3 regions of the Enterobacter sp. UPMP701 genome follow, and region 2 is predicted to be linked to each of the others. Evidence: predicted binding sites of a transcription regulator. Region 2 holds the regulator's gene; each other region holds the start of a gene.
What was found. The regulator PhoB, encoded in region 2, activates phosphate uptake and scavenging genes when phosphate is short. The targets are predictions, from matches to a motif close to CTGTCATAAAACTGNCNNAT.
Positions count from the first base shown of each region.

Region 1: a site for PhoB is predicted at 5,867-5,886, ahead of ACWKXT_RS07000 (PhoX family protein). Genes of this name have one in related genera too.
Region 3: a site for PhoB is predicted at 8,354-8,373, ahead of kdgR (DNA-binding transcriptional regulator KdgR). Genes of this name have one in related genera too.

Region 1 covers NZ_JBSKJN010000002.1:307,674-318,059, reverse strand. The annotation lists gene ACWKXT_RS07020 (iron ABC transporter substrate-binding protein) at 1-831, shown strand, start outside; gene ACWKXT_RS07015 (ABC transporter permease) at 856-2,430, shown strand; gene ACWKXT_RS07010 (ABC transporter ATP-binding protein) at 2,432-3,454, shown strand; gene ACWKXT_RS07005 (TonB-dependent receptor) at 3,633-5,816, shown strand; gene ACWKXT_RS07000 (PhoX family protein) at 5,944-7,917, shown strand; gene pheP (phenylalanine transporter) at 8,020-9,405, shown strand; gene ACWKXT_RS06990 (MFS transporter) at 9,672-10,386, shown strand, end outside.
Region 2 covers NZ_JBSKJN010000002.1:455,992-466,377, reverse strand. The annotation lists gene sbcC (exonuclease subunit SbcC) at 1-1,793, opposite strand, end outside; gene sbcD (exonuclease subunit SbcD) at 1,790-2,995, opposite strand; gene phoB (phosphate response regulator transcription factor PhoB) at 3,183-3,872, shown strand; gene phoR (phosphate regulon sensor histidine kinase PhoR) at 3,894-5,189, shown strand; gene brnQ (branched-chain amino acid transporter carrier protein BrnQ) at 5,599-6,918, shown strand; gene proY (proline-specific permease ProY) at 6,999-8,372, shown strand; gene malZ (maltodextrin glucosidase) at 8,512-10,329, shown strand.
Region 3 covers NZ_JBSKJN010000003.1:535,580-545,965, reverse strand. The annotation lists gene manY (PTS mannose transporter subunit IIC) at 1-230, shown strand, start outside; gene ACWKXT_RS11425 (PTS mannose transporter subunit IID) at 243-1,094, shown strand; gene ACWKXT_RS11420 (DUF986 family protein) at 1,150-1,608, shown strand; gene mntP (manganese efflux pump MntP) at 2,008-2,574, shown strand; gene rlmA (23S rRNA (guanine(745)-N(1))-methyltransferase) at 2,571-3,386, opposite strand; gene ftsI (peptidoglycan glycosyltransferase FtsI) at 3,454-5,154, opposite strand; gene cspE (transcription antiterminator/RNA stability regulator CspE) at 5,390-5,599, opposite strand; partial or broken gene ACWKXT_RS11395 (DUF2627 domain-containing protein) at 5,613-5,757, opposite strand; gene ACWKXT_RS11390 (YebO family protein) at 6,498-6,788, opposite strand; gene mgrB (PhoP/PhoQ regulator MgrB) at 6,863-7,006, opposite strand; gene ACWKXT_RS11380 (YobH family protein) at 7,166-7,405, shown strand; gene kdgR (DNA-binding transcriptional regulator KdgR) at 7,471-8,262, opposite strand; gene ACWKXT_RS11370 (MFS transporter) at 8,441-9,814, shown strand; gene htpX (protease HtpX) at 9,865-10,386, opposite strand, start outside.

The DNA.
Region 1 (10,386 bases), 150 kb from region 2:
AACGGCGATGACAGCGAGTTGGGTAACCAGTTGGTTCAGGAAGGCAGCGCATCACCGGCAGACGTATTCCTGACGGAAAACTCGCCGTCCATGGTGCTGGTGGATAATGCCAATCTGTTTGCGCCGCTGCAGGCAGAAACCCTGAAGCAGGTGCCTGCACAATATCGTCCGGCGCACGGTCGCTGGATTGGCATTGCGGCCCGCAGCACGGTGTTTGTGTATAACCCGCAGAAACTGAACGAACAGCAGCTGCCAAAATCGCTGATGGACCTGGCGAAACCCGAGTGGAAAGGCCGCTGGGCGGCATCACCGTCAGGCGCGGACTTCCAGGCCATCGTGAGCGCAATGCTGGCGCTCAAAGGCGAAAAGGCCACCCTGGAGTGGCTCAAGGCAATGAAAACCAATTTCGTTGCTTATAAAGGCAACAGCACCGTAATGAAAGCGGTCAACGCCGGTCAGATTGATGGTGGGGTGATTTATCACTACTACCGCTTTGTCGACCAGTCCAAAACCGGTGAAAACAGCAAAAACACTCAGCTCTATTACTTCAAGCACCAGGATCCGGGCGCGTTCGTAAGCCTTTCCGGCGGTGGCGTTCTGGCATCCAGCAAGCACAAAGCGCAGGCGCAGGCGTTCATCAAATACATCACTGGTAAAGAAGGTCAGGAAAGTCTGCGCACCAACAACGCTTTTGAATATGCGGTGGGTGTCAACGCGGCCTCTAACCCGAAACTGGTTCCGCTGAACGATCTCGATGCGCCGAAAGTTGAACCTTCAACGCTCAACAGTAAGAAAGTTATCGAGCTGATGACCCAGGCTGGCCTGCTGTGATTTTGAGAGTAAAGTGAACGACTTATGTCTGGTCTGAGTCTCGACATCGGCAAAAACAGCGTGCGGGAGACTGCGCGCAGGCGTCCTGCGCTGCCGATGGTTGCGTTAGCTGTTCTGTTTTCATTACTGGCGCTTCTGCCTCTGGGTTTTATCATTGCCATTGGCATTGAGACCGGCTGGGAAACCATTAAGGCGCTGGTGTTCCGCCCGCGTGTTGCCGAGCTGCTCAGCAACACGCTGTGGCTGACCGCCCTGGCAGTTCCGCTGTGTATTGTCACCGGCGTGGCAATCGCCTGGCTTACCGAGCGTACACAGCTTGCCGGGCGGAGCATCTGGTCTGCTCTGGCGGTCGCCCCGCTGGCTATCCCGGCGTTTGTACAAAGCTATGCCTGGGTGAGCGTGGTTCCGTCCATGCACGGGCTCTCTGCGGGCGTGTTCCTCTCCGTGTTAGCTTACTACCCGTTTATCTACATGCCGGTTGCAGCGGTACTGCGCCGACTCGATCCGACGCTGGAGGATGTGGCCGCATCGCTCGGCACGCCGCCTTGGCGGGTCTTTTTCCGCGTGGTGCTGCCTCAGCTTAAGCTCGCCATCTGCGGTGGCGCGCTGCTGGTGGCCCTGCACCTGCTGGCGGAATATGGCCTGTACGTCATGATCCGCTTTGATACCTTCACCACGGCAATTTACGACCAGTTCCAGTCGACCTTCAGCGGCCCGGCAGCCAATATGCTGGCGGGCGTGCTGGCCTTGTGCTGTCTGGCTATCTTAGTGCTGGAAGGCGTGACGCGCGGAAAGGCCCGCTACGCGCGCATTGGCGCCGGTGCCGCGCGTGAACAGAAGCGCTGGCCGCTGAAGCCTGCGGCGGCGGCTTTGGGGCAGCTATTTTTTCTCGTGCTGATCGTGCTGGCGCTGGGCGTGCCGTTGGGCGTCCTGTGTCGCTGGATCTGGCTCGGCGGCGTGCAAAACTGGATGAGCGCCGATCTCTGGCACTCCCTGCGCCAGACGTTAATGCTCGGCGTGGGCGGGGCGCTGCTGACGACCGCGTGCGTGATCCCGATCGCGTGGCTTGGGATCCGCTACCCGCGCCGCATCTTCCGGATGCTGGAAGGGTGCATCTATATCACCAGTTCGCTGCCGGGCATTGTCACGGCGCTGGCGCTGGTCACCGTCACCATTCATTACGCTCGTCCCATTTACCAGACGGAAATTACCCTGTTCCTGGCCTATCTGCTGATGTTTATGCCCCGCGCGCTTATCAACCTGCGGGCGGGGATTGCGCAGGCGCCGGTCGAGCTGGAAAACGTGGCGCGCAGCCTGGGCAGCACGCCCGCCAGGGCATTGTGGAGCGTCACTATGCGGCTGGCCGCGCCGGGTGCAGCGGCTGGGGCCGCGCTGGTTTTCCTCGGCGTCAGCAACGAATTGACCGCCACGCTGCTGCTCTCGCCGCTGGGAACCCGCACGCTCTCTACCGGTTTCTGGGCGCTGACCAGTGAAATTGATTACGTGGCTGCCGCGCCTTACGCGATGCTGATGATCCTGATTTCACTTCCGCTGACCGCCATTCTCTACGTTCAGTCGAAAAAAATTGCAGGGCTATGACATGCTTGAATTAACCGCCATTTCTAAATCGTTTGCTGGCGTGCAGGTGCTCGACAGCTTAAACCTGAGCGTTGCGCCGGGGAGCAGGACGGCGATTGTCGGGCCGTCCGGGTCGGGTAAAACGACGCTGCTGCGCATTCTTGCGGGGTTTGAGACGCCCGACACCGGGCGCATTGCCATGCAGGGGCAAACGCTGTTTGATGAAAACCATTTTGTTCCCGCTCACCTGCGCGGGATCGGTTTCGTGCCTCAGGAGGGCGCGCTGTTCCCGCACCTCAATGTGGCAAATAACATAGCCTGGGGGCTGAACGGTACCCGCCACGAAAAACGCCAGCGCGTTGAGGCGCTGATGGAGATGGTCTCTCTGGACAGGCAGCTTGCGACGCACTGGCCGCATGAGATTTCCGGTGGTCAGCAGCAGCGGGTAGCGCTTGCCCGCGCGCTGGCCCAGCGCCCGTCGCTGATGCTGCTGGATGAGCCGTTCTCGGCGCTGGATACCGGCCTGCGCGCCATGACGCGTAAGGCAACGGCCGACCTGCTGGCGGAAGCAGGCGTGGCCTCGATTCTGGTCACCCACGATCAGAACGAAGCGTTGTCCTTTGCCACGCAGGTTGCGGTCATGCGTTCTGGTCGTTTCACTCAGGTGGGCACGCCTTATGAGGTCTACACCCGTCCCGTTGACGAAGAGACGGCGCTGTTCCTTGGTGATGCCGTGATCCTGCCCGCTCAGCTGGCTGCCGGCTATGCCGTCTGCGCACTGGGTGAAGTACCGACGGACGACCAGCAGGCGACAGGGCAGGGCAGAATAATGATGCGCCCTGAGCAATTGCACGTGACGGCATGTGCGCCGCACGAAAGCCAGATTGCGATCCTTGACGTGGACTTCACCGGCCAGTTGTCTACGCTCACCCTTGGGTTAGCCGGGCATGAGCAGCCTGTTATCCTCAGGACCGTCAGTCAGCCCGGCTGGAACCCGGGCGCGGCGGTGCGCATTGATGTTGCAGGTATCGCGCGCGTTTTATAAATGCCACCGCCCCGAAACGGGGTGGTTGTTCCCCTTTTTTTCTACCACGCCCTCTTATGTACGCGGTTACACTTGCTAACACATAGATAATGCGTATAGTTCTCATTTGCATTGCGCCCAATACATTCTAAGGCCCGACAACGGGTCATTTTTGCGCGCACTTTAAAATGAGTTAACTATGAACAACACCATCATGCACAAAACGCTGCTGGCGCTCGCCGTTGGCGCGGCGACACATTCCGTTCACGCGGCGGAGGAAAAAAAAGAGGACACCATCGTCGTGCAGTCAGCACCCGCCAGCGACTTTAAGCCCGGCGGCGACCAGCTGGTACCGGCCTTCCTTGACGGACAGGTGGCGAACGGCGGGCGCATGGGGATGCTCGGCCAGCAGAACGCCATGGACGTGCCGTTCAACATCATTAGCTATACCTCGAAGCTGGTGGAAGATCAGCAGGCGAAAACCATTGCCGATGTGGTCGCCAACGATGCGGGCGTGCAGTTCGTTCAGGGGTACGGCAACAGCGCAGAAACCTTCCGCATTCGCGGCCTGAAATTTGACGGCGACGACATGACCTTTGGCGGCCTCTCCGGCGTGCTGCCGCGTCAGGTGGTGGATGCCCAGATGGTCGACCGCATCGAGATCTTCAAAGGCGCCAACTCGCTGATGAATGGCGCGGCAAGCTCCGGCGTGGGCGGGATGATCAACCTTGAGCCGAAACACGCGGGCGACACCCCGCAGGCGAAAGTGGGCGTGGACTACACCTCGGATTCCCAGATTGGCACTACGCTGGATGCGGGGCGTCGCTTTGGCGATAACGACCAGTTCGGCGCGCGTGTGAACCTCGTGCATCGCGAAGGGGAAACCGGCGTACCAAACGACCGCCGCCGCACCACGCTGCTCTCCACCGGCCTGGACTACAAAGGCGACCGCTTCCGTACCTCGCTGGACCTGGGCTATCAGAAAAAAACCTTCCACGGCAGCCCGACCAGCGTAAATATCTCGGCGGTGGATTTTGTGCCTGAACCGCCGAAGAACGATCGTAACTTCTCTCAGAAGTGGGCCTACAGCGATATCGAAAACGAGTTCGGGATGTGGCGCAGCGAGTACGACATCACCGATAACTGGACGGCGTATACCGGCCTTGGCGCGCAGCACGCGCACGAAGAAGGGATCTACAGCGCGCCGAAGCTGATGGACAAAAGCGGTAATGCGGTGGTCAGCCGTCTTGATACTAACCTCATCAGCGATTCCGTCAGCGGCATGGCGGGCATTCGCGGTAGCTTCACTACCGGCTTCGTCTCGCACAAGGTCAACGTCGGGTACTCCGCAATGACCAAAAACGAAAAAATCGCGTGGAAAATGTCGGCGACGAAGGATAACCCGACCACCAACATCTACCACAATACTGGCGTTGAGATGCCGGACAGCACTAACCTCAACGGCTCCGGCGGCAAATACAGCGATCCGCTGACCAGCGGACGCACCCGTACCCAGGGCTGGCTGCTGAGCGACACGCTGGGTGTGCTGGACGACAAATTGCTGTTCACCGCAGGCGCGCGCCATCAGAAAGTGGTCGTTCGCGGGTATAACAAAATTACCGGCGAAGAGAACGACGCGGACGGTTTCGACGGTAGCCGCTGGATGCCCACCTACGGCGTGGTCTACAAACCGTGGGAGGAAATTTCCCTCTACGCCAACCACACCGAAGCGCTGCAGCCGGGCAAAACCGCACCTAACACCGCTACTAACTACGGCCAGAGTACCGGCATCGTTCACTCTAAGCAGAACGAAGTGGGCGTGAAGGCGGACTTCGGGCGCGTGGGCGGCTCTCTGGCGCTGTTTGAGATCAAAATGCCGTCGGCGATCCTCGATGCTAACAATCACTACGGCCTGGATGCGGAGCAGCGTAACCGTGGCGTGGAGCTGAACGTCTTCGGCGAGCCGATGCTGGGGATGCGCCTCAACGCCAGCGCCACCTGGCTGCAGGCCGAGCTGACCAAAACCAAAAACGGCGTGAACCAGGGCAACGATGCAGTCGGTATTCCGAACTTCTACGCCGTACTGGGCGCGGAGTACGACATCAAGCCGGTTGACGGCCTGACGGCGACCGCGCGGGTGAACCACTCCGGCACCCAGTATGCCGACCTGGCGAACAGCAAAAAGCTCGACAGCTACACCACGCTGGATCTGGGCATGCGCTATCGCTTCGCGGTGAACCACAATGCAAACCAGATGACCGTGCGCGCGGGCATCGACAACGTAACCAATGAGAACTACTGGGCCAGCGTCGACGACTCCGGCACCTACATCACTCAGGGCGAACCGCGCACCTTTAAGGTCTCGGTTGGCTACGAGTTCTAAGCGTTCCACCTCGTTATCCGGGGCACGGATGCCCCCATCCTACCGTCACTGTGTTATAAAATTGTAATAAAAGCTTCTTACACTGGTCGCCAACTCTTTACCTCTTGGCCAATGACAGGAAGCCGCTATGGGCAGACCCCTCAAATCCGTTTTTAAAAAAGAACATCGCGACGACATTACTAACCGCAGCGCCAACCCGGTTTTCTCCGAGGTTGCAGAGGTGTTCCTCTCCCGCCGCCGTTTTCTCCAGATGGGCGCCGTGGCGGGGGCTGCGGTTTCATTCCCCTTTTTGATCAAACCCGAAAATGCCATTGCCGCGGTATCGAAGCCTTCCGCGCTGGCAAAAGCGGTTTCCCTGGGCTTTACCAGCATCGACGTCTCCACGGAAGACACGGTCAGAGTGCCGGAAGGCTATATTGCCCGCCCGTTCTATCGCTGGGGTGACGCGACGGGGATCAAAAACAATATGCCGGCATTTAAGCCGGACGCCAGCAACACCACGGACGAACAGGCCGTGCAGGCGGGCATGCACCACGACGGTATGGCGTGGTTTAGCCTGCCGCAGGGGGCGCAAAACCCGGAGCATGGCCTGCTGGCAATGAACCATGAATACATCGACAACGGGATGCTGTTTACCGACGGTACGGCTAACTGGAGCCTCGACAAAGCCCGCAAGGGGCAGAACGCGATGGGCGTGTCGGTGGTGGAAGTGAAAAAAACCGGCAGCGACTGGCAGGTGGTGCGCCCGTCTTCCTATGCCCGCCGCATCACCGTCAATACGCCAATGCAGCTTACCGGCCCGGCGCGTCATCAGGACTTAATGAAAACCGCCGCCGACCCGAAGGGGGAACGCGTGCTGGGCACCATGCAAAACTGCGCCAATGGCCATACGCCGTGGGGCACCTATCTCACCTGCGAGGAGAACTGGTCGGATATTTTTGTCAAAAAAGCCGATCGCAACCCGCTGGAAAAACGCTACGGCATCAGCGACAGCGATGAATCCTACCGCTGGAACGAGGTAGATGAGCGATTCAGCGTCGATAAAACCCCTAACGAACCCAACCGTTTCGGCTGGGTCGTGGAGATCGATCCGTACAACCCGACCTCCACGCCGCGCAAGCACACCGCTTTGGGCCGCTTCAAGCATGAGGGGGCCGCCGTCACGCTCGCCGCCGATAACCGCGTGGTGGTCTACATGGGGGACGATCAGAAGTTTGAGTACATCTATAAATTTGTCTCGGATAAAAAATACGATCCCGCGAACCGTGAAGCCAATATGCAGCTGCTGACCTCCGGCACGCTGTACGTCGCCAGGTTCAACGAGGACGGGAGCGGCGACTGGCTGCCGCTGATCTTCGGGCAAAACGGTCTGGATAAAAGCAACGGCTTTGAAAGCCAGGGCGACCTGCTGATTAAAACCCGCCTGGCGGCCGACGCGGTGGGGGCAACGAAGATGGATCGCCCCGAGTGGATTGCCGTCGATCCGCACGCCAGCGGCAGCGTCTACTGTACACTCACCAACAACAGCGATCGCGGTAAAGAGGGCAAGGCGCCGGTCGATGCCGCCAACCCGCGCGCCAACAACGTGTTTGGGCATATTATGCACTGGCACGAAGACGGCGCCGATCCTGCCGCCGCACGCTTTAAGTGGGATATCCTGGTTATGGCCGGGCGTACCGACGGCGACGATCCGAAGGCCAAAGGCTCCATGCAGGGCGCGGCATTCGGCAGCCCGGATGGGTTGTCATTCGATCACCAGGGCGTCCTGTGGATCCAGACCGACGTCTCCTCCAGCACCATCAATAAGAAAGCGTACGAGGGGATGGGCAATAACCAGATGGTCGCTACCATTCCGGGCACCAACGAGTATCGCCGTTTCCTGACCGGGCCGCGCGGGTGCGAAATCACCGGCATTGCGTTTACGCCGGACAACCGGACGCTGTTTATCAACATTCAGCATCCGGGGGAGGGCGGGGATGATATTACCGACCCGGCCAATCCGCGCGCTGTTTCCAACTGGCCAGATGCCAGCCCGAACGGACGTCCGCGTTCGTCAACGGTGGTGATTACCAAAGCGGACGGCGGCATCATCGGGTCGTGACGTTAATCAGCCGGGCGCATGCGCTGGCCCGGCGTTAAACTTGCTACCACCAGCATGAAGTGTTAAAACGTGCCCCTTCTAAAAAAGAGACAGGGGTAGGGCGTGAAAGACGCGTCATCCGCTTCAGGCCATGGTAGCACTGAAGCCACGTCGGATCAGAATCCGACGCTGCAACGTGGTTTGCAAAATCGACATATTCAGTTAATTGCCCTCGGCGGCGCGATCGGGACCGGGCTGTTTCTCGGCATCGGCCCCGCCATTCAAATGGCCGGTCCGGCGGTTCTGCTGGGTTACGCTATCGCGGGGATTATCGCTTTCCTGATCATGCGCCAGCTCGGCGAGATGGTCGTTGAAGAGCCGGTGTCCGGCTCCTTCGCACACTTTGCCTATAAATACTGGGGGCCGTTCGCAGGCTTCCTTTCCGGCTGGAACTACTGGGTGATGTTTGTGCTGGTGGGCATGGCAGAGCTGACCGCCGCCGGCATCTATATGCAGTACTGGCTCCCGGACGTGCCCACGTGGATTTGGGCGGCGGCCTTCTTCATCATCATTAACGCCGTTAACCTCGTCAACGTGCGCCTGTATGGCGAAACCGAGTTCTGGTTTGCGCTGATTAAGGTGCTGGCGATTATCGGCATGATCGGCTTTGGCCTGTGGCTGCTGTTCTCCGGCCACGGCGGCGAGCGAGCCACTATCGATAACCTGTGGCAGCACGGCGGCTTCCTGGCGACCGGCTGGAAGGGGCTGATCCTGTCCCTGGCGGTGATCATGTTCTCCTTCGGCGGACTGGAGCTGATTGGCATTACCGCTGCTGAAGCGCGCGACCCGCACAAAAGCATTCCGAAAGCAGTCAACCAGGTGGTGTACCGTATCCTGCTGTTCTATATCGGCTCGCTGGTGGTACTGCTGGCGCTCTACCCGTGGGTGGAAGTGAAGTCCGACAGCAGCCCGTTCGTGATGATTTTCCACGATCTGAACAGCAACGTGGTCGCTTCGGCGCTTAACTTCGTTATCCTCGTGGCGTCGCTGTCGGTCTACAACAGCGGGGTTTACTCCAACAGCCGCATGCTGTTTGGCCTCTCCGTGCAGGGTAACGCGCCGAAGTTCCTTACCCGCGTCAGCCGTCGCGGCGTGCCGATCAATTCGTTGTTCCTTTCCGGCGCTATCACCTCGCTGGTGGTGCTGATCAACTATCTGCTGCCGAAAGAGGCGTTTGGCCTGCTGATGGCGCTGGTTGTCGCCACGCTGCTGCTGAACTGGATCATGATCTGCCTGGCGCACCTGCGTTTCCGTGCGGCGATGCGCCGCAAGGGACGCGAGACGCAGTTCAAAGCGCTGCTTTACCCGGCAGGGAATTACCTCTGTATCGCCTTCCTCGGGCTGATTCTGGTGCTGATGTGCACCATGGATGAGATGCGTCTCTCGGCGATGCTGCTGCCGGTGTGGGTGGTGTTCCTGTTTATTGCGTTTAAGCTTTCGCGAAGGTAAAAGCAAAACGGCAACCTGGTTGCCGTTTTTAGTGTTTGCACCCTCTCCCTGTGGGAGAGGGCCGGGGTGAGGGCACCAGGCCGCACCAGACCAGACCGCACCCGCCTTCACGCCCGGTGGCGCAGCCGTCACCCGGCACCTTCCCTTTACCTTTATCGTGACCCCTCTCCCAATTCTGTTTCGATCCACAGGATCTTTAATTTGTAATCGATTACTTTTTGTTTGTTCTGTTTGTAATCGATTACTTTTTCCGGGTGAGGCTTATCATGGTGTCAACTGAAAGTAGTGAAAAGGCAATAGTGCAGCACCGGCTGCTGGTGCCGCGTCTGTCGCTGATGATGTTTCTGCAGTTTTTTATCTGGGGTAGCTGGTCGGTCACGCTCGGCCTGGTGATGACACAGCACAACATGTCTTTGCTGATTGGCGACGCGTTCTCCGCTGGCCCAATTGCCTCCATACTCTCGCCGTTCGTGCTCGGGATGCTGGTGGACCGCTTCTTCGCCTCGCAGAAGGTGATGGCGGTGATGCACCTCGCGGGCGCGGCGATCCTCTGGTTTGTGCCGGGGGCGTTGATTGCCGAGAACGGCGCGCTGCTGATTGGCCTGCTGTTTGGCTACACGCTCTGCTACATGCCGACCCTGGCGCTGACCAACAACATCGCGTTTCACAGCCTGGCGAACGTGGATAAAACCTTCCCGGTGGTGCGCGTGTTTGGCACCATCGGCTGGATCGTGGCGGGCATTTTCATCGGCGTCACCGGCGTGGCGTCCAGTGTCACCATCTTCCAGGTGGCGGCGATAAGCTCTGTGCTGCTGGCTCTCTACAGCCTGACGCTGCCGCATACGCCCGCCCCGGCGAAAGGCCTGCCGGTGAAGGTGCGCGATCTCTTCTGCGCGGATGCCTTTGCACTGCTCAAAACCCGCCACTTCTTCGTCTTCTCCGTCTGCGCGATGCTGATTTCCGTCCCGCTCGGCACCTACT
Region 2 (10,386 bases):
ATATCATCCTGAATCGCCAGCGTGACGTTCAGGGACGCGCAGGTCTCCTGCCACTCTTTAGTGAGCGCTTGCTCTTCCTGAGCCAGGGTCTGCGCTTCGTCCGTCTCGCGCTGGATCTGCTGAGCCAGGGCATTGACCTGTCCCAGCACCAGCAGGCCTTCTTCTTTTAGCGCGGCAACCTCTTTTTCCAGCGCATCACGCCGGCGCTGGTTATCCGTCAGTTCAAGCGACTGGTATTGCTCAACGGCGGGATGCTCGCTGGAGCCGCACAGCGGACAGGGTTTGCCTGCCTCAAGCTGGGAACGATAATTCTCCAGATCTTTAATCGTCGCTTCACGTTCACACAGCGCTTTCAGGTCCAGATAGTGCTGGTGTTTCTCTTTGTACTGCTGGCGGCGTAGCGTCAGCGTTTCATTGAGCTTACTCTGCTCCGCCTGCGCTTTTTGCACGCTTTCACTGCTCTGGCGCAGGCGCTTTTGCAGGGGATGATAGCGGGCATGCAGCGACGTCAGCCGCTGGCGCAGCGTGCGTGACCGGGACTGCTGTTCCATTGCCTCGCTGACCTCATCCGCCGTCAACGTCAGCGTAATGTCCGGCATTGCAGCCAGCTTGTTTCGTAGCTCAGCAATCCGCGCAGCAAGCGCGGCGAGCTGACTTTTATCACGGTTTAGCTGCGAGAACTGGGCGCGCCAGCCGGCAATCTCCTGGCCCAGCAGGCGATGACGATCGTGCTCCGCCAGCCACTGCGCCAGCGCCGTCAGTTCGGCCTGTAGCCGCTCGTGGGTTCGCAGTGCGGTCGTACGAATTCGCCCGCGCAGCGCGGTTTTGGCTTGTAAGCGAGTATTTACTTCAATAATTCGCTGCTGGGTTTGCGCCAGACGTGAGGTTTGTTCCTGCAGGTGCTCCCACAGCGGACGCAGCTGGGCGGCGGGCTGGGCAAGCTGGAGCTTTGCCAGCTCAGGCGCTGCGTCCGTCAGCGCCTGCTGCGCCTGCTGCTGCAACGCAGCAACGCGCTGTTGCTCGTGCGCAAGCTCGTCATGACGCGTAAGCCACTGAAAATCTTTCTGTTGGCTCTGCTGTCGCGCCAGCAGGGTTTTCTCTTCGTCAGTAAGTGCCTGCAAACTTTCCTGCAACTGCTGCTGTTGCTCTTCACTCAACAGCACAACGCCCGCCGCCTGCGCCTCGCACTTTTCCAGCACGCTGCGGGCGGCTTTATGTTTTTCAAACACCATGGCGGAAATCTGGCCGTAGATCTCGGTGCCGGTGAGCTCTTCCAGCAGCTCCGCGCGATCGCTCGGTTTGGCATTCAGGAAGGCGGCAAACTGTCCCTGCGAGAGCAGCATCGAGCGGGTAAAACGGCCGTAGTCCAGCCCGGTGAGCGCCGCGGTTTGTTCCAGTTTATCTGAGACCTTATCGGCAAGGATTTTGCCATCTTCGCAGCTGGCCAGCTCCACGCGCGGCGCCTGGAGATTCCCGTCCGGCTGGTTGCGCGCCCGGTTCTGGCTCCAGAAGGCGCGGTAGGCGACGCCTTTCACCTCAAACTCTACCTCCGCCAGGCATTCGGCGGTGTCGCGCGTCATCAGATCGTTCTGCGCCTGCGAGACCTTATTCAGACGCGGGGTTTCGTGGTAGAGCGCCAGACAGATGGCATCGAGCAGGGTGGTTTTACCCGCGCCGGTCGCGCCGGTGATGGCAAACAGGCCGTTGCTGGCAAACGGCTCGGCGGTGAAGTCAATTTTCCACTCGCCCTTGAGGGAGTTGAGGTTTTTCAGACGCAGGCTCAGAATTTTCATGCGTTTTCTTCCTCGTCAGTGAGCGCATGCAGGGTATGGCTGAACAGCTCGTTGAGCCGGGCCCGCTTCGCATCATCGATCTCTTCCTGCGACAGGCGGCGCTCGAACACCTCTTCTACGCGCAGTTCGCTGAGCGTTTCACGCTGGGCGCCGAGCAGAATTTTCTCGCGCTGCTCGCGGCTGCGGCGCACCAGCAGCACCTCTACCGGCAAATCTTCGGTGAGTGCCTGAATTTTTCGCTGCATGTCATGCAGATAGTCATCGGTGGTGATTTCAATATCCAGCCAGATCGGCGGATCGCGCTCTGCGCCGCGCCACTGCTCAAGCTGTTGCGTAATCGCGGCAAGATCGCCTTTTAACACCGCCAGCGGCTGGGTGACCGGCACCTCCAGCGTCTCGACGGCGCTGAGTTTGCCCTCGGAGAAGCTCACCAGATGGACGGATTTGGCTTTACCCGTCTCGTCAAAGCTGAGCGAAACAGGCGAGCCGCAGTAGCGGATATGCTCGCAGCCGCCGATGACCTGTGCCCGGTGAATGTGTCCGAGCGCAATGTAGTCGGCAGGCGGGAAGTTTTGCGCAGGAAAGGCGTCCAGCGTACCGATATAGATCTCGCGGACCGCGTCACTTTTACTGGCCCCGACGGTGGTGAGGTGCCCGGTCGCAATCACGGGGATGGCCTGTTCACCGCGCAGGGCGCAGGCTTCCGCGTACTGCTGGTGATAATAGTCGGTGATGGCCTGTAATAAATGCTGCTGCTTTTCCGCACCCGACAGCCCCGCCTGGCTTTGCACGATGTCGCGCGGACGTAAAAATGGAATGGGGCACAGCACCGCCCCCGGCGTGCCGTCGCGTTTATTCAGGATCTGCGGGGCGTGCCCGGCGCTGGCCACCACGGTGGTATTGAGAAACGCCAGGATATCGCGGGACTCATTCAGCGTGGCGACGGAGTCATGGTTCCCGGCGACAATCACCAGATGGCACCCGGTCTGCTGCAGGTTCACCACAAAACGGTTGTATAATTCACGCGCGTAGCTCGGCGGCGAACCGGTATCGAAAATGTCACCCGCCACAATAATGGCATCTACCTCGTGCGCCTGTGCCGTTTCCAGCAGCCACTTCAGGAACGCTTCATGTTCAGCCGCACGGCTTTTGCTGTAAAAGTTTTGACCCAGGTGCCAGTCCGAGGTGTGAAGTATGCGCATAGGAGATCCGTGGCGAAAAAAGATGCGGACGATTATAAACTCTCAGGGAAAGGAAAATAACCGCTGTAATAAAACAACAGTTTGCCATTTATAGTGGTACTGTTTTTCATAAATCTGTCATAAATCTGACGCATAATGACGCCGCATTACAAACTTGTAACTTAAATAAGATAAGACAGGGCAAAGTATGGCGAGACGTATTCTGGTCGTAGAAGATGAAGCTCCAATTCGTGAAATGGTGTGCTTCGTGCTCGAACAAAATGGCTTTCAGCCGGTTGAAGCGGAAGATTATGACAGCGCGGTGAACCAGCTGAATGAACCCTGGCCCGATCTGATTCTGCTTGACTGGATGTTGCCCGGCGGCTCCGGACTGCAGTTTATCAAACACATTAAGCGTGAGGCGATGACCCGCGATATCCCGGTTGTCATGCTTACGGCGCGCGGTGAAGAAGAGGATCGCGTGCGCGGTCTGGAGACCGGCGCGGACGATTACATCACCAAGCCTTTCTCCCCGAAAGAGCTGGTGGCGCGTATCAAAGCCGTGATGCGCCGCATCTCGCCGATGGCAGTTGAAGAGGTGATTGAGATGCAGGGCCTCAGCCTTGATCCAACGTCACACCGCGTCATGACCGGCGAAAATCCCCTCGATATGGGGCCTACCGAATTTAAACTCCTGCACTTCTTTATGACTCACCCGGAACGCGTTTACAGCCGCGAGCAGTTGCTGAATAACGTCTGGGGAACTAACGTGTATGTCGAAGACCGGACGGTTGACGTCCATATCCGCCGCCTGCGAAAAGCGCTGGAACTGAGCGGCCACGATCGCATGGTGCAGACGGTCCGCGGCACGGGTTATCGTTTTTCTACCCGTTTCTGAACAATGACAGGAGTGTGACGCGTGCTGGAACGTCTGTCATGGAAAAGGCTCGTCTTTGAACTGATCTTATGCTGTATTCCGGCCCTCCTTCTGGGGGCCATTTTGGGTTATCTGCCGTGGTTTCTGCTGGCGTCGGTGACGGGTTTGCTGATCTGGCATTTCTGGAACCTGCTGCGTCTTTCATGGTGGCTGTGGGTGGACAGAAGTATGACCCCTCCGCCGGGGAGCGGAAGCTGGGAACCGCTGCTGTACGGCCTGCACCAGATGCAGATGCGTAATAAAAAGCGTCGTCGCGAGCTGGGAAGCTTAATCAAACGCTTTCGCAGCGGTGCGGAATCGCTGCCTGATGCCGTCATTCTGACGACCGAGGAAGGCACCATTTTCTGGTGTAACGGTCTTGCGCAACAGGTCCTCGGCCTGCGCTGGCCGGACGATAATGGTCAGAACATCCTCAACCTTTTGCGCTATCCCGAATTCACGCTGTATCTGAAAAAGCGTGATTTCACCCGTCCGCACAATCTGAAGCTCAATAATGGCCGCCATCTGGAAATCCGCGTAATGCCCTACAGCGATCGCCAGTGGCTGATGGTGGCGCGCGATGTCACCCAGATGCACCAGCTGGAAGGGGCGCGACGCAACTTCTTTGCCAACGTCAGCCACGAGCTTCGTACCCCGCTGACGGTGCTTCAGGGCTATCTGGAGATGATGCAGGAGCAAACCCTGGAAGGCGCGCCGCGCGAAAAAGCACTGCACACCATGCGCGAGCAAACGCACCGGATGGAAGGGCTGGTGAAGCAGCTGCTGACGCTGTCGAAGATTGAAGCGGCGCCTTCGCTTGCGCTGACTGACACCATCGACGTACCGATGATGCTGCGGGTGGTGGAGCGGGAAGCCCAAACCTTAAGCCATAAAAAACACCATCTTACTTTTGACGTCGACAACACGCTGAAGGTACTCGGTAGCGAAGATGAGCTGCGTAGCGCCATCTCCAACCTGGTGTACAACGCGGTGAATCATACGCCTGAAGGGACGAACATCGTGGTGCGCTGGCAGCACACCCCGGCAGGGGCCGAATTCAGCGTAGAGGACAACGGGCCGGGGATCGCGCCTGAGCACATTCCGCGTCTGACCGAGCGCTTCTATCGCGTGGATAAAGCGCGCTCGCGGCAGACCGGGGGAAGCGGCCTGGGGCTGGCGATTGTGAAACATGCGGTTAATCACCATGAGAGCCGTCTTGATATTCAGAGTACGCCGGGCAAAGGAACCCGCTTCAGCTTTGTGATGCCGGAACGATTAATTGCCAAAAAAATCGCCTGACGGCAGGCGTGTCATTTTACCTTTCCACGGGCCAGCGTTTGCTGGCCCGTTTGCTTTGCAGTCAAGCGAAACGCGTGTGAATTTTATACGGCTGTCTGTTTTTTGTTCGCATGATTAGCCATGGGTTTTTCTCATAATTAGCGCATTGTGCTGGCGTGTGTTTTCATGCTGGCATATTGTTCTGGTTTTGCGATCCCACCTTGCCTTTAAACGTTATAAGCGTTTAAATTGCCCCCCAGATACTGTCAGACCGACTGTATTTGCGTGGTAAATCGAAAAACTATTCTTCTCCACGCCAGGACGGGAGCATTTCCCGCTGAAATTGAGCAAATTTTCGGCTGTATCGTCCCATCAGGGAAATCGAAAATCTCAATGTTTTCAACACCACATCCACAGGCAGTAAGGTTTTATGACCCATCACTTAAAATCGCGTGACATCATCGCGCTGGGCTTTATGACATTTGCGCTGTTCGTTGGCGCAGGCAACATCATTTTCCCTCCAATGGTTGGCTTACAGGCGGGTGAACACGTCTGGACCGCCGCGTTTGGTTTCCTGATTACTGCCGTGGGCCTGCCGGTGCTGACCGTCATCGCGCTGGCGAAAGTCGGCGGCGGCGTGGATAGCCTCAGCACCCCGATTGGCAAAGTGGCGGGCGTTCTGCTGGCGACAGTTTGCTATCTGGCCGTTGGCCCGCTGTTTGCCACCCCGCGTACGGCGACCGTTTCCTTTGAAGTCGGGATTGCCCCGCTGACCGGAGACGGCGCGATGCCGCTGTTTATCTACAGCCTGATCTACTTCGCCATCGTGATTCTGGTTTCCCTCTATCCGGGCAAGCTGCTGGATACCGTAGGTAACTTCCTGGCTCCGCTGAAAATTGTGGCGCTGATCGTGCTGGCCGTGGCGGCCATCATCTGGCCAGCAGGCCCGATTAGCGACGCGATGGACGCCTACAAAAACGCTGCGTTTTCCAACGGCTTTGTGAACGGCTATCTGACGATGGATACGCTGGGCGCCATGGTGTTTGGTATCGTTATCGTTAACGCCGCGCGTTCCCGTGGCGTGACCGAAGCGCGTCTGCTGACCCGCTACACTATCTGGGCTGGCCTGATGGCCGGTGTGGGCCTGACGCTGCTGTATCTGGCGCTGTTCCGCCTGGGTTCCGATAGCGCGATGCTGGTTGATCAGAACGCGAACGGCGCGGCTATCCTGCACGCTTACGTTCAGCACACTTTCGGTGGTGCGGGCAGCATGCTGCTGGCGGCGCTGATCTTCCTGGCGTGTCTGGTGACGGCGGTTGGCCTGACCTGCGCCTGCGCAGAGTTCTTTGCACAGTATCTGCCGCTCTCTTACCGCACCCTGGTGTTTATCCTCGGTATCTTCTCCATGGCGGTGTCCAACCTCGGTCTGAGCCACCTGATTCAGGTCTCTATTCCAGTGCTGACGGCGATTTATCCGCCATGCATCGTGCTCGTGGTGCTGAGCTTCACCCGCCCGTGGTGGCATAACTCCTCGCGAATTATTGCGCCAGCCATGTTTATCAGCCTGATTTTTGGTATCCTTGACGGGATCAAAGCATCAGCGTTCGCAGATATTCTGCCAGCCTGGACACAGCGTCTGCCGCTGTCCGAGCAGGGCCTGGCCTGGCTGATGCCTACCGTTGTTGCGCTGGTTCTGGCCGTTATCTGGGACCGTGCTGCAGGGCGTCAGGTCGCATCGAACGCCCATTAATCAACGGCAACAAACTGTTTAACCACGGGGCTTAAGGCCCCGTGGTTTTTTGTTTTTTCGTGTTGAATGGCAAGATTTTAATGGAAAGCACTAACAAACTTAAACGTGGACTCAGCACTCGCCACATCCGCTTTATGGCGCTGGGCTCTGCTATCGGTACCGGTCTTTTTTATGGCTCGGCAGATGCCATCAAAATGGCCGGTCCCAGCGTTCTGCTGGCCTACATCATCGGCGGCGTGGCGGCGTATATCATCATGCGCGCCCTCGGCGAAATGTCGGTTCACAACCCCTCTGCCAGCTCCTTCTCCCGCTACGCGCAGGAAAATTTAGGCCCGCTGGCCGGGTTTATCACCGGCTGGACCTACTGCTTTGAAATCCTGATTGTCGCCATTGCCGACGTGACCGCGTTTGGCATCTATATGGGCGTCTGGTTCCCGGCGGTGCCGCACTGGATCTGGGTGCTGAGCGTGGTGCTGATTATCTGCGCCGTCAACCTGATGAGCGTGAAGGTGTTTGGTGAGCTGGAGTTCTGGTTCTCCTTCTTTAAAGTCGCGACCATTATCATCATGATCCTCGCCGGTTTTGGCATCATCATCTGGGGCATCGGGAACGGTGGCCAGCCGACCGGGATCCATAACCTCTGGAGCAACGGCGGCTTCTTCAGCAACGGCTGGCTCGGGATGGTTATGTCGCTGCAGATGGTAATGTTCGCCTATGGCGGCATCGAGATTATCGGCATCACCGCCGGGGAAGCGAAAGATCCTGAGAAATCCATTCCGCGCGCCATCAACTCGGTGCCGATGCGTATCCTGGTGTTCTACGTGGGCACGCTGTTTGTGATCATGTCCATCTACCCGTGGAACCAGGTGGGCACCAACGGCAGCCCGTTTGTGCTGACCTTCCAGCATATGGGCATTGCGTTTGCCGCCAGCATTCTCAACTTTGTGGTGCTGACCGCATCGCTTTCGGCCATCAACAGTGACGTGTTCGGCGTGGGCCGCATGCTGCACGGCATGGCAGAGCAGGGCAGTGCGCCTAAAGTGTTTGCCAAAACATCACGCCGCGGCACGCCGTGGGTGACCGTCGTGGTGATGACCGTGGCGCTGCTGTTCTCGGTTTATCTGAACTACATCATGCCGGAGAACGTCTTCCTGGTGATTGCGTCGCTGGCGACCTTCGCGACGGTGTGGGTGTGGATCATGATCCTGCTGTCACAGATTGCCTTCCGCCGCCGTCTGTCGCCGGAAGAAGCGAAAGCGCTGAAGTTCAAAGTACCGGGCGGGGTGGCGACCACCGTCGTTGGGCTGCTCTTCCTGGTGTTTATCATTGGCCTGATTGGTTACCACCCGGATACCCGTATTTCCCTGTACGTGGGCTGTGCGTGGATCGTCCTGCTGCTGGTGGGCTGGGTGTTTAAATGCCGCCGCGACCGTCAGCTGGCGGAAGCGCAGTAATATTTTATTCCCTCTCTCTGCGAGAGAGGGAATTCTTGCCTCCTCCCCCGTCCTCCTCCCCCAATAAATCTCGTCATGGTGAGCTAACCTTAATCACCCTGTGGCAAGGTGACGTCAATTTCATCAAAGGGGATTCGTGATGTTAAACGCCTGGCACCTTCCGGTTGCTCCATTTGTTAAGCAAAACAAAGACAACCTGGTGATTACGCTCTGGCTGGCGGGAGAAAATCAGCCGGAACGTGTGACCCTTCGCGCCGAAGTGGATAACGAAGAAACGTCGCTGAAAATGCACAAACAGCGCAGCCAGCCGCAGCCGGGGATCACGGCGTGGCGGGCGAATATCGACCTGCGCAGCGGGCAGCCGCGCCGTCGCTACAGCTTTAAGCTTTTGTGGAACAACCGCCAGCTGTGGTTTACCCCGCAGGGGTTTAGCCGTTTCCCACCGGCCCGGCTGGAGCAGTTCGCGGTCGATTACCCGGATAACGGTCCGCAGTGGGTTAACGATCAGGTCTTTTACCAGATTTTCCCGGACCGCTTTGCGCGCAGCGAAAAACGTACCGCCGACCAGGACAAGGTCTATTACCATCATGCCGCCGGTCACGACATCATCCTGAAAAAATGGGGTGAACCGGTGACCGCGCAGGCGGGGGGATCGACGTTCTACGGCGGCGATCTCGACGGTATCAGCGAAAAGCTGCCGTACCTGAAAAAGCTCGGCGTGACGGCGTTGTACCTCAACCCGGTGTTTAAAGCCCCGAGCGTGCATAAATACGATACCGAAGATTATCGCCACGTTGACGCGCAGTTTGGCGGCGACGCGGCGCTGCTGCGTCTGCGCGAAAACACCAAAAACGAAGGGATGCGCCTGATCCTGGACGGCGTGTTTAACCACAGCGGCGATTCGCACGCCTGGTTTGACCGTCATAATCAGTCGATGGGTGGGGCGTGCCATAACCCGGATTCGCCGCAGCGCGACTGGTACAGCTTTAACGAGGAGGGGCGCGCGCTGGACTGGCTGGGCTACCCGAGCCTGCCGAAGCTGGATTTCCAGTCGCCCTCTCTGGTGAACGAGATTTACGGCGGTGATGATAGCATAGTCCGTCACTGGCTGAAGGCCCCGTGGAACATGGACGGCTGGCGTCTGGACGTTGTGCATATGCTCGGTGAAGCGGGCGGCGCGCGCAATAACCTTCAGCACGTGGCCGGGATCGCGCGTTCGGCAAAAGCGGCGCAGCCGGAGGCGTTCGTCTTTGGCGAACACTTTGGTGACGCGCGGCAGTGGCTACAGAACGATGCGGAAGATGCGGCGATGAACTATCGCGGCTTTACCTTCCCGCTGTGGGGATTCCTGGCGAACACCGATATTTCCTACGATCCGAACCATATCGACGCCGAAACCTGCATGGCGTGGATGGACAACTATCGTGCTGGCCTGTCGCATCAGCAGCAGTTGCGGATGTTTAACCAGCTCGATAGCCACGATACCGCGCGCTTTAAATCCCTGCTCGGTAAGGATGTCGCGCGCCTGCCGCTGGCGGTCACCTGGCTCTTCACCTGGCCGGGCGTGCCGTGTATTTACTATGGCGATGAGGTCGGGCTGGACGGCAACAACGATCCTTTCTGCCGCAAAACCTTCCCGTGGGAGTCAGAGAAACAGGACAAGGTGCTGTTCAGCCTGTATCAGCGGCTGGCGAAACTGCGTAAGCAGAGTCTCGCCCTGCGCTACGGCGGCTGCCAGGTGGTATACGCCCACGATAACGTGGTGGTCTTTGCTCGCGTCTATAACCAGCAGCGGGTGCTGGTGGCGATTAACCGGGGCGAGGCCTGCGAAGTGGTGCTGGATGATTCCCCGTTGCTGAAGGTGGCTACGTGGACGAACAAAGAGGGCAAGGCGACGATACAGGATGGCGTGCTGGCGCTGCCTGCGGTATCCGCGGCGGTCTGGTTCGGCAGCTAGTGCGCTAAGGTTTCCACTTTTAAGATGGCGCAAATGCAACGATTTGTGTCAATCTTA
Region 3 (10,386 bases), on a different contig from region 2:
TCGTGGGTTACGCAATGGTCATCAACATGATGCGCGCGGGCTACCTGATGCCGTTCTTCTATCTCGGCTTCGTCACTGCAGCCTTCACCAACTTCAACCTGGTTGCTCTGGGCGTGATTGGTGCGGTAATGGCGATTCTTTATATCCAGCTCAGCCCGAAATACAACCGCGTTGCGGGTGCCCCAGCGCAGGCTGCTGGTAACAACGATCTCGATAACGAACTGGACTAACAGGTGAGCGAAATGGTTGATATGACAAAAACTACCACCGAGAAAAAACTCACTCCGGGTGATATTCGTGGCGTGTTCATCCGTTCTAACCTGTTTCAGGGTTCATGGAACTTCGAACGTATGCAGGCGCTGGGCTTCTGCTTCTCTATGGTGCCGGCGATAAAACGTCTGTATCCGGAGAACAATGAAGCACGCCGTCAGGCGATTAAGCGTCACCTGGAGTTCTTCAACACCCATCCTTACGTCGCGGCGCCGGTTCTGGGCGTCACGCTGGCGATGGAAGAGCAGCGTGCGAACGGTGCGGAGATTGACGATGGTGCTATCAACGGTATCAAAGTCGGTCTGATGGGTCCGCTGGCAGGCGTGGGCGACCCGATCTTCTGGGGTACGGTTCGTCCGGTCTTCGCGGCACTGGGCGCAGGTATTGCGATGAGCGGCAGCCTGCTCGGTCCCCTGCTGTTCTTCATCCTGTTCAACGCGGTGCGTCTGCTGACCCGTTACTACGGCGTAGCCTACGGCTACCGTAAAGGCGTGGATATCGTTAAGGATATGGGCGGCGGCTTCCTGCAGAAACTGACCGAGGGGGCGTCAATTCTCGGCCTGTTTGTAATGGGGGCACTGGTTAACAAGTGGACACACGTGAACATCCCGCTGGTGGTTTCAACCATCACCGGGCAGGATGGTCAGACGCGCGTCACCACCGTGCAGACGATTCTGGACCAGCTGATGCCGGGCCTGGTCCCGCTGCTGTTGACCTTCGCCTGTATGTGGCTGCTGCGTAAGAAAGTGAACCCGCTTTGGATCATCGTTGGCTTCTTCGTCATCGGTATCGCGGGCTACGCTGTCGGTCTGCTGGGCCTGTAAGACATTGCGTTATCGACCGGGGGCGTTGCTCCCGGTTTTTTTATCTGGAGGATGAATGACTGTTACGGACATCGTACTGGTGCTGTTTATTGTTGCCCTGCTGGCTTACGCTATCTATGACGAGTTCATTATGCCTCGCCGCCACGGCGAGACGCTGCTGACCCTCCCCCTCTTACGCCGTGGACGCATTGATGCGTTTATCTTCGCCGGTCTGGTGGTCATCCTGATTTACAATAACGTGACCAGCCACGGTGCAATATTAACCACATGGTTATTATGTGCGCTGGCATTAATGGCGATTTACCTGTTCTGGATCCGCTCGCCAAAACTCATTTTTAAAAAACATGGATTCTTCTTCGCCAATGTCTGGATAGAATATAACCGCATTAAAGAGATGAATTTATCCGAAGATGGCGTGTTAGTGATGCAATTAGAACAGCGCCGACTGCTCATTCGGGTCAAGAATATTGATGACCTCGAAAAAATCTACAATCTACTCCTTAAAACTCAATAAGTTATAATTATAGCAATGGCTATATATTGCGATATTTCATTGCACGCAATATAGCCCTTGCTATATCTCTCTTTCTTATCAACTTATATTAATTAACGTTATTTTCACGCATAAATCTAAATGAAAATCGTTATCAGGAAATCAGCTAAATTAAGCCTTTTTCGATGTTGTTTTATATTCTCAAAATATGTTAAGGTTGCGCCCGTCGTTGGGGAGTAGCCGATTTCCTGCACGCAGGAAATGTACGTGTCAACATACTCGTTGAAAAACGTGGCGCGTACGGATCGCTTTCAGCACATTTACTGTGCCAGAGGGATCAGGCGAGACCATAGATACATCAACTGCTGTTTACTGGGGGCAGTGATGTGTCATATGGATATCCCCGGTCTGGACGCTGTTATGAATATCTCCGCTACGATCCTTCTCGCTTTTGGCATGTCCATGGACGCTTTTGCGGCCTCCATTGGCAAAGGTGCCACGCTCCACAAACCTAAATTCTCAGAAGCAGTGCGCACCGGTCTGATCTTTGGTGCCATCGAAACGCTGACGCCGCTTATCGGCTGGGGCCTGGGCATGCTTGCCAGCCAGTTCGTACTCGAGTGGAATCACTGGATTGCGTTCGTCCTGCTGGTGTTTCTCGGTGGCCGAATGGTCATTGAAGGTTTTCGCGGTAACAGCGATGAAGATGAAGAGCCGCTGCATCGCCACGGTTTCTGGCTGCTGGTCACCACGGCCATTGCCACCAGTCTGGACGCGATGGCCGTCGGGGTAGGTCTGGCGTTTCTGCAGGTGAACATTATCGCCACCGCGCTGGCCATTGGCTGTGCAACGCTGATTATGTCTACGCTGGGAATGATGGTCGGGCGGTTTATCGGCCCGCTGTTGGGAAAACGCGCCGAGATCTTAGGCGGTATCGTGCTGATCGGCATCGGCGCCCAGATCCTCTGGGCACATTTCGCGCCTTAAGCGTCGCGCTGCCAGACGTGGATACTGAAATCGGTCTGGCAGCCAAACGTCTCCCGCCCCGCTAACGATTCCCATACTTCCGGCTTTGCTCGCCACGCGAACGGCGTCATCTGCAGCAGGGCTACGGCTTCTTCCCCGTTCAGATTCATTTCATACGCCACTGAATGCTCCTGCTTCAGAGTAAAGCCCGTCAGCTGTTCAGAGTGTGGGGCATGCAGACGCACCTCATCGTAAATGAGCCCTTTCAGCTCCATCAGGTGACGCGGGCCCGGCGTGACGGTTATCACCCAGCCTCCGGGCTTCACCACGCGTGCCAGCTCTTCTGCTTTACACGGCGCATAGATGCGGATAACGGCGTCCATGCTGGCATTCTCAAACGGCAGCCGGTGGCTGGAAGCCACGCAGAACGTCACGTCAGCGTAACGTTTGGCCGCCGCGCGAATCGCCACTTTTGACACGTCGAGGCCAAAAGTCCCGGCCCCCTTCTGGCGCATCACCTCCGCAAACCGCGCGGTGTAGTACCCTTCCCCACAGCCAATATCAAGCATTGCGGACGCCGGGTCAGATACCCTCTCATCAAGTATCTGCGCAACCGTCTCCCGCAGCGGCAGATAGTGCCCGGCATCAAGAAACGCACGACGCGCCTGCATCATCTCTGCGCTGTCGCCCGGATCGCGGGAGCGCTTGTGCTGCACCGGAAGAAGATTCACGTACCCTTCTTTCGCCATATCAAACTGATGTCCCTGTGGACAGGCATAACTTTTATCTGAGCGCGTCAGGGGCGCGTGGCAAAGGGGACAACTGAAGGACATGGCAACTCCGGGACATAAACCAAAGGGCGAAGTGTACCGCTATTCGCCCCGCTATAAAACGACTCGATCACCGCATGACGATAAGGTGGTCAGAACCGGCCGGCAGGCCATCGGGTTTAATATTCTCCAGGCGCAGCACGTTGCCCATGATTTCGCTGAAGACCGGCGCTGAAACAGCCCCACCATAGTAGGCCCCGTTTTGAGGATCGTTGATCACCACCACCAGCGCGAAACGCGGATCGCTGGCAGGTGCAACGCCCGCAGTGTAGGCGACGTATTTATCGACATATTTGCCGCTATCATCAATTTTCTTCGCCGTCCCGGTCTTCACCGCCACGCGATAGTCGCGCACGGCAGCCTTAACGCCGCCTCCACCGGGAAGCGCGACGCTCTCCATCATGTGCTCCACTTCATGCGCGATCTCCTCCGGCATAACGCGGTGCCCGATAACGGGCGGATCGATGCGGGTGATCGAGAGGGGACGCTCAAGCCCGAAGCCGCCAATCGTCGCGTAAACGTGGGCCAGCTGGAGCGGTGTGACCATCAGGCCGTAGCCAAAAGCAAAGGTTGCGCGGTCAAGCTGACTCCAGTATTTACGCTGTGGCAACAACCCTGCGCTCTCGCCCGTCAAGCCCAGCCCCGTATTTGTGCCAAACCCGAAGTTTCGATAGGTATCAATCAGATGCTGGACAGGCATCGCCAGCGAGAGCCGGGAGACACCGGTGTCGCTCGATTTTTGCAGGATCCCGGTCATGGTCAGTTCAGGGTAATAACCCACGTCGCGGATACGATGCCCGTCAAGGGTATACGGATGGGTATCAATCACGCTGTCCGGCTGTACCAGCCCCTGCTGCAGAGCCGTCATCAGCACCAACGGTTTGACGGTCGAACCGGGCTCGAACGTATCGCTGATCGCCCGGTTGCGGAAATCATTTATCGTCGCGCCTTCCCGGTTATTAGGATTGAAATCGGGGTAACTCGCCATGGCGAGAATTTCCCCGGTGGGGATATTAATGAGCACCGATGCCCCTGACTCGGCCTTGTTCCAGGCCACGGCATTATCGAGCGCGTCCTCGGTAATGGTTTGCAGACGCTCGTCAATACTCAACTGAATGTTATGCGCGGGCGTAGGCGCCACTTCAGTCAGGTTTTCAACCACGCGTCCGTAGCGATCCTCCCTGACCTGTCGGACACCCGCTTTGCCCGTCAGCTGAGTATTGAAGCTTTTCTCCACCCCTTCAATACCCTGCCCGTCAATATTGGTGAAGCCAATCAGGTTCGCCGCCACGTGGCCAGCCGGGTAAAAACGGCGGGATTCATCGCGCAGATTAATACCGGGTAAATTGAGCTTATCAATCCACTTTGCCTGCGCAGGATCGACCTGACGCGCCAGGTAGATGAAGCGGCCCTGGGGGTTAGCGTTAATCCGTGATGAAAGGGTGCTCAACGAGAGATGCAGCGCGCTCGCCAGCGCCTGCCAGCGTTCATCAAACCCAACACCTCCTTTTGCCAGCACCGTTTTTGGATCGGCCCATACGGCCCGGACGGGCACGCTGACCGCCAGCGGCCGGCCTTCACGATCCATAATCATCCCGCGTGGCGCATCAATCGCCAGCTGGCGGAGGGAGCGCATATCCTCCTGCTTCACCAGATTGTCGGGTTTGATGATTTGTAGCCAGGCAACACGACCCAGTAAAAAGGCCAGACTGCAGAAAATAGCGAAACAGAGCAGTGCAAAACGCGCCGGCGTGAAATTACCCGCGGTCATTATCAATTTCTTCTTCACCTGAACCCCAGGACAGTTAAACAACGCCCTGATTTAACGGGAAAAGATGCGCTGAGGGAGGCGAAACTGTGCTACTAACCTCGCAGCTTTGCAACAAGTTGCTAACAAGACCGGAGATAGTAATATTTAGAAAGATAGGGAATAAAAAAGCCCCGCATTGTGCGAGGCTTTATGTCTGAGTGTGAAGTGCTATGCGCTTCAGTCAGCAGCGGTTCGATCAGATAGCAGTTACGTTAACTGCAGCTGGGCCTTTCTGGCCGTCCTGAATTTCGAACTCAACGTTCTGGCCTTCAGCCAGAGTTTTGAAGCCGTTACCCTGGATTGCAGAGAAGTGTACGAACACGTCTTTGCTGCCATCAGCAGGAGTAATGAAACCAAAACCTTTAGACTCGTTGAACCACTTAACTTGACCTTTAATCTTTGCCATTTTGCAAAATTCCTTAGAGTGTTTTCTTAGCCCGCAGGCATTAACTGAGATAAAACTGAGACATTACTGCATGAGGCACTAATATAAGGTTCGGCAGAGAAGCGGTATTCAACGACAACGTGTTTACTCAGGACTTCTTTACTGAAAATGCCACACATAAACAGAACTGTACCTCGTTTGACCCAAAACGTGTTATCACACACTATGTTTAATATGGCAAGCCATTTTTAAACATGTCTCGATCCGCCGCACAAATTCGAACACTGTCTGTAAGGATTTGCACAATTATGCGCGCAGCATACAGACGGCTTTACTCCCTTACACAGACTCAACGCTGCTCGCGCAAGCGCTGTAATCTAAGACTTTTTTAACATAGCTCAATCATTACAATGCGTCCAGCAGGCGGGAAAAGAAATTTTCAGTATTGATTGAGTTAGAACAAATTGTGAAAACTTATGCTTAAATCATTGTAACGGAACTGTATTGTTTCAGAACGAATTCAGCGTTATTAGCATCGCCCGAATGTATTAAAATGCAGCGCTGAATAAACAGCGTTATGCACTAAAATAATGAAATTTTTATGACTCTGCATCAAAATAAGGCAAGCAAAACGTTTCGATAAAAATAAAACAAGCCCTTGCGCGTTTACATACAAAATATATGCAACAATTACTCGCTTCGTTTATACGGATAAATATTCGCCTGTTTTCAGTATACTGAAACTATTATTAACTGCTGCTACAGTATTCTGTGCGTCATGGTACATCTTATCCAGATGCGTTTGAGAAGGCGGCTGGGGGGCATCATCTGGAGATGACAAAAACCCTGGAGGTATGACGGAACAGGGAGAGGCGTGCCGGGAAAGATCACAACCACCTCCCCTCCAGTGACAATACGATTAGCGCTCAGCCACCAGGCGGATAAAATCGTCTTGATCGTTGTTATCCTCCGCGACAGCCTCTTTTGGCGCTTCTTTCTCTTCCGGCTCGTTCGCTTCGCACAGACGACGCAGCAGCGCATTCTGCCGCTTTTGCTGCTCAAGCAGCGCTTCCAGCAGTTCGATCTGCTCGTTCGTACGTGAACTGGCACGGTTTACGAAAAACCAAATGACCAGGCCCACCAGCAGAACAACCAAAGAGATCATCAGGGATGCCACATTTAGCAGACCTGAATTCAGTAACTCACCCATTTCACCACCTCAATAAAAACGTCTATTTTACCACTGGCGCGAAGGAAGGAAATCATCTGAAGAAAAAATGCGTGTTACCACGGAATAAACTTATTGATTGCGCAAACGCCGCTAAAAAACTGTACATCCTGATCGCACATCACGTTGATAGTCTGCGTCCATAACACCACACACGCTATCAGCACGATAATCAGAATCACCCAGCGTATTTTTTTCACTCCACACTCCGTCTACATACCCGATGCAATCAGATTATCACGGTTATCTTAAACAAGGACTAACTGTACCGCCATCGCGCCCTTTTCAGAATCCTGCACTTGTTTCATTACGTGAACCGTTTACGCTAGCGTTATGATAACAATGATAAAGAGGTCATGATGCGCGTAATTATTCGAACAATTATTGTACTGGCAATTCTCTGGATTGGGCTGCTGTTAACGGGCTACGGCGTGCTTGTGGGAAGCACTGAAAACGCCGCCGGGTTAGGCATTCAGTGTAAGTATTTAACCGCACAAGGCGTCAGCACGGCGCAGTATCTCCATTCGGATAGCGGGATCATAGGGTTGACCAACTGCCCGGTACTGCGTAAGACCTCCGTGGTGATTGATAATGGTTAATCTACAGGGATAACGTCGACAAAAAACGCCGCAACGAATGCGGCGTTTTTTTTATGCTTCCGGGATTAAAACGGATAGTCGTGATAACCCATCTGCTCAGAAATCTTACGCGCGGCAGTATGCAGGATAGCCACATATTCGTGCAGGCGCTCTTCCGAGAAACGCAGGGTTGGGAAAGAGATGCTCAAACCCGCGATCACCACGCCAAAGCGGTCAAACACCGGAACGCCGATGCAGCGCAGCCCTTCTTCCTGCTCTTCGTTATCTTCGCCGTACCCTTGTTCACGTACCTTGTCGAGCACCGTTAACAGCTCATTGGTGTCAGTAATAGTACGTTCCGTGCTGCGTTTATACTCCACGCCATCGAGGATCTGTTTCACCTCTTCACGATCGCGCCACGCCAGCAGAACCTTACCAATAGCCGTGCTGTAAAGCGGGTTGCGACGACCGATGCGCGAATACATGCGCAGGTTATACATGGAGTCAATTTTATGGATGTAAACAATGCTGTCCTCATCCAGTGCGCCCAGGTGGATGGTCTCTTTGGTCAGGCGGGAGATCTCACGCATCTGGATATCCGCGCTACGGATCAGGTCAACGTTTTGCAATGCCCTGGCACCCAGTTCGAACAGTTTTAGCGTCAGAGAATATTTTTCAGATTCGCCTTCCTGCGCAACATAGCCCAGCGACTTCATGGTTTGCAAAAAGCGATAAACGGTGCTTTTCGACATCATCACGCGCTGCGACAACTCTGTGATACCAATTTCACGCTCTTCTCCGAGCGCCTGTAATATGCCAAACACCTTCAGCACGGAAGAAACAGAATCTGGCTGTTTATCCAAATCCGCAATTGCCATTTACCACCTCATAGAGAGTGTTTTATAAAAATCAGAACCGGTTTTTATTATAAATTCCCGTCATGTTACCTGCAATCAATCCGCGTTTACTTCGTTACAAATCTGCGACATAAAACGGCGTTAACGGTGCTAAAATAGTTACCCTGAGAATAATTTCACTTCGAGCTATTTATCCCCGATGGAAAAAAACCTTTCCGATGGCCTGCCTTTACCCCAGCGGTATGGCGCAATTGCCACAATTATTATTGGTATCTCCATGGCCGTCCTTGATGGCGCCATTGCAAACGTTGCCCTTCCCACCATCGCCAGCGACCTGCATGCTTCACCCGCCAGCTCGATATGGATTGTTAACGCCTATCAGATTGCGATTGTGGTTTCCCTGCTCTCCTTCTCTTTCCTGGGCGATATGTTTGGCTACCGTCGGGTCTATCAGTGCGGTCTGGTCGTGTTTACCCTTACATCTCTGCTGTGCGCCCTTTCGGACTCTTTGCATACGCTGACGCTGGCGCGCATCGCGCAAGGTTTTGGCGGCGCGGCGCTTATGAGCGTCAACACGGCGTTAATCCGCTTAATCTACCCGCACCGCCATCTGGGGCGCGGCATGGGGATAAACTCGTTTATTGTCGCCGTCTCTTCGGCCGCCGGGCCAACGATTGCGGCGGCCATACTTTCTGTCGCCTCGTGGCAGTGGCTGTTCGCCATAAACGTGCCGCTGGGTATCGTGGCCATCTTCTTTGCCCTGCGGTTTCTCCCCGCTAACGGACCGAAAAGCACGATGCCGCGTTTTGACGTGGCAAGCGCAGTGATGAATGCGCTCACCTTTGGCCTGCTGATTACCGCCCTCAGCGGTTTTGCGCAGGGCCAATCCCTGATGCTTACCGCCGTGGAGCTTGTCGCCCTGCTGGTGATCGGCTTCTTCTTTGTTCGCCGCCAGCTTGCCCTGCCGGTGCCCTTACTGCCGGTCGATCTGCTGCGGATTCCCCTCTTTTCGCTCTCCATCTGCACGTCTGTCTGCTCATTCTGCGCCCAGATGCTGGCCCTGGTTTCTCTGCCCTTCTTCCTGCAAAGCGTGATAGGACGTTCCGAAGTGGAGACAGGGCTGCTGTTAACCCCTTGGCCGCTGGCGACGATGGTGATGGCTCCGCTGGCAGGTTATTTGATTGAACGCGTTCATGCCGGTTTGTTGGGCGCGGTGGGGCTGGCGGTGATGGCAACAGGCCTTTTCGCGCTGGCTCTGCTTCCGTCTTCACCAACCGATCTGGACATCATCTGGCGCATGATCCTGTGCGGAGCCGGGTTTGGTCTGTTTCAGTCGCCCAACAACCACACTATTATTACCTCTGCACCACATAACCGCAGTGGCGGGGCCAGCGGCATGCTGGGGACCGCGCGTCTGCTGGGCCAAAGCACCGGTGCGGCGCTGGTTGCCCTGATGTTTAACCTTGCCGGGCAAAACGGTAACCATGTTGCGCTTCTCACCGCAGGTGCGCTTGCCACCCTTGCAGCCGTGGTCAGCGGGCTGCGCGTGACCCAACCCGGCATTCAGGCATAAAAAAAGCCGGGCGGAGTCTTCTCCTGCCCGGCTTATTTCTGCGCTTCGCGTTACTTCAGGTATTCCCCGCTGCGCAGCGCTTCAATACGCTTATCCAGCGGCGGGTGTGACATAAAGAGCTCGCTCAGCGACTTTGATTTGCCGTTGATGCAGAAGGCCATCATGCTGTTCGCTTCCTGCGGCTCGTAGCTGGTTTTCAGACGCTGCAGGGCAGCAATCATCTTCTCACGGCCCACCAGTTTCGCTGAACCGGCATCCGCGTGGAATTCGCGGTGACGGGAGAACCACATAGTGATGATGCTTGCCAGAATACCGAATACCAGTTCCAGCACCATCGATACAGCGAAGTAGATCAGCGGGTTACCGTTGCTCTCTTCACCTTCGTCACGGTTACCGCCCATAAAGCCTGCCGCAATCTGCGCCAGAATACGGGAGATAAAGATAACGAAGGTGTTCACTACGCCCTGAATCAGGGTCATGGTCACCATGTCACCGTTGGCGATATGGCTAATTTCGTGCGCGATGACCGCTTCGGCTTCGTCACGGCTCATGTTCTGTAACAACCCGGTGCT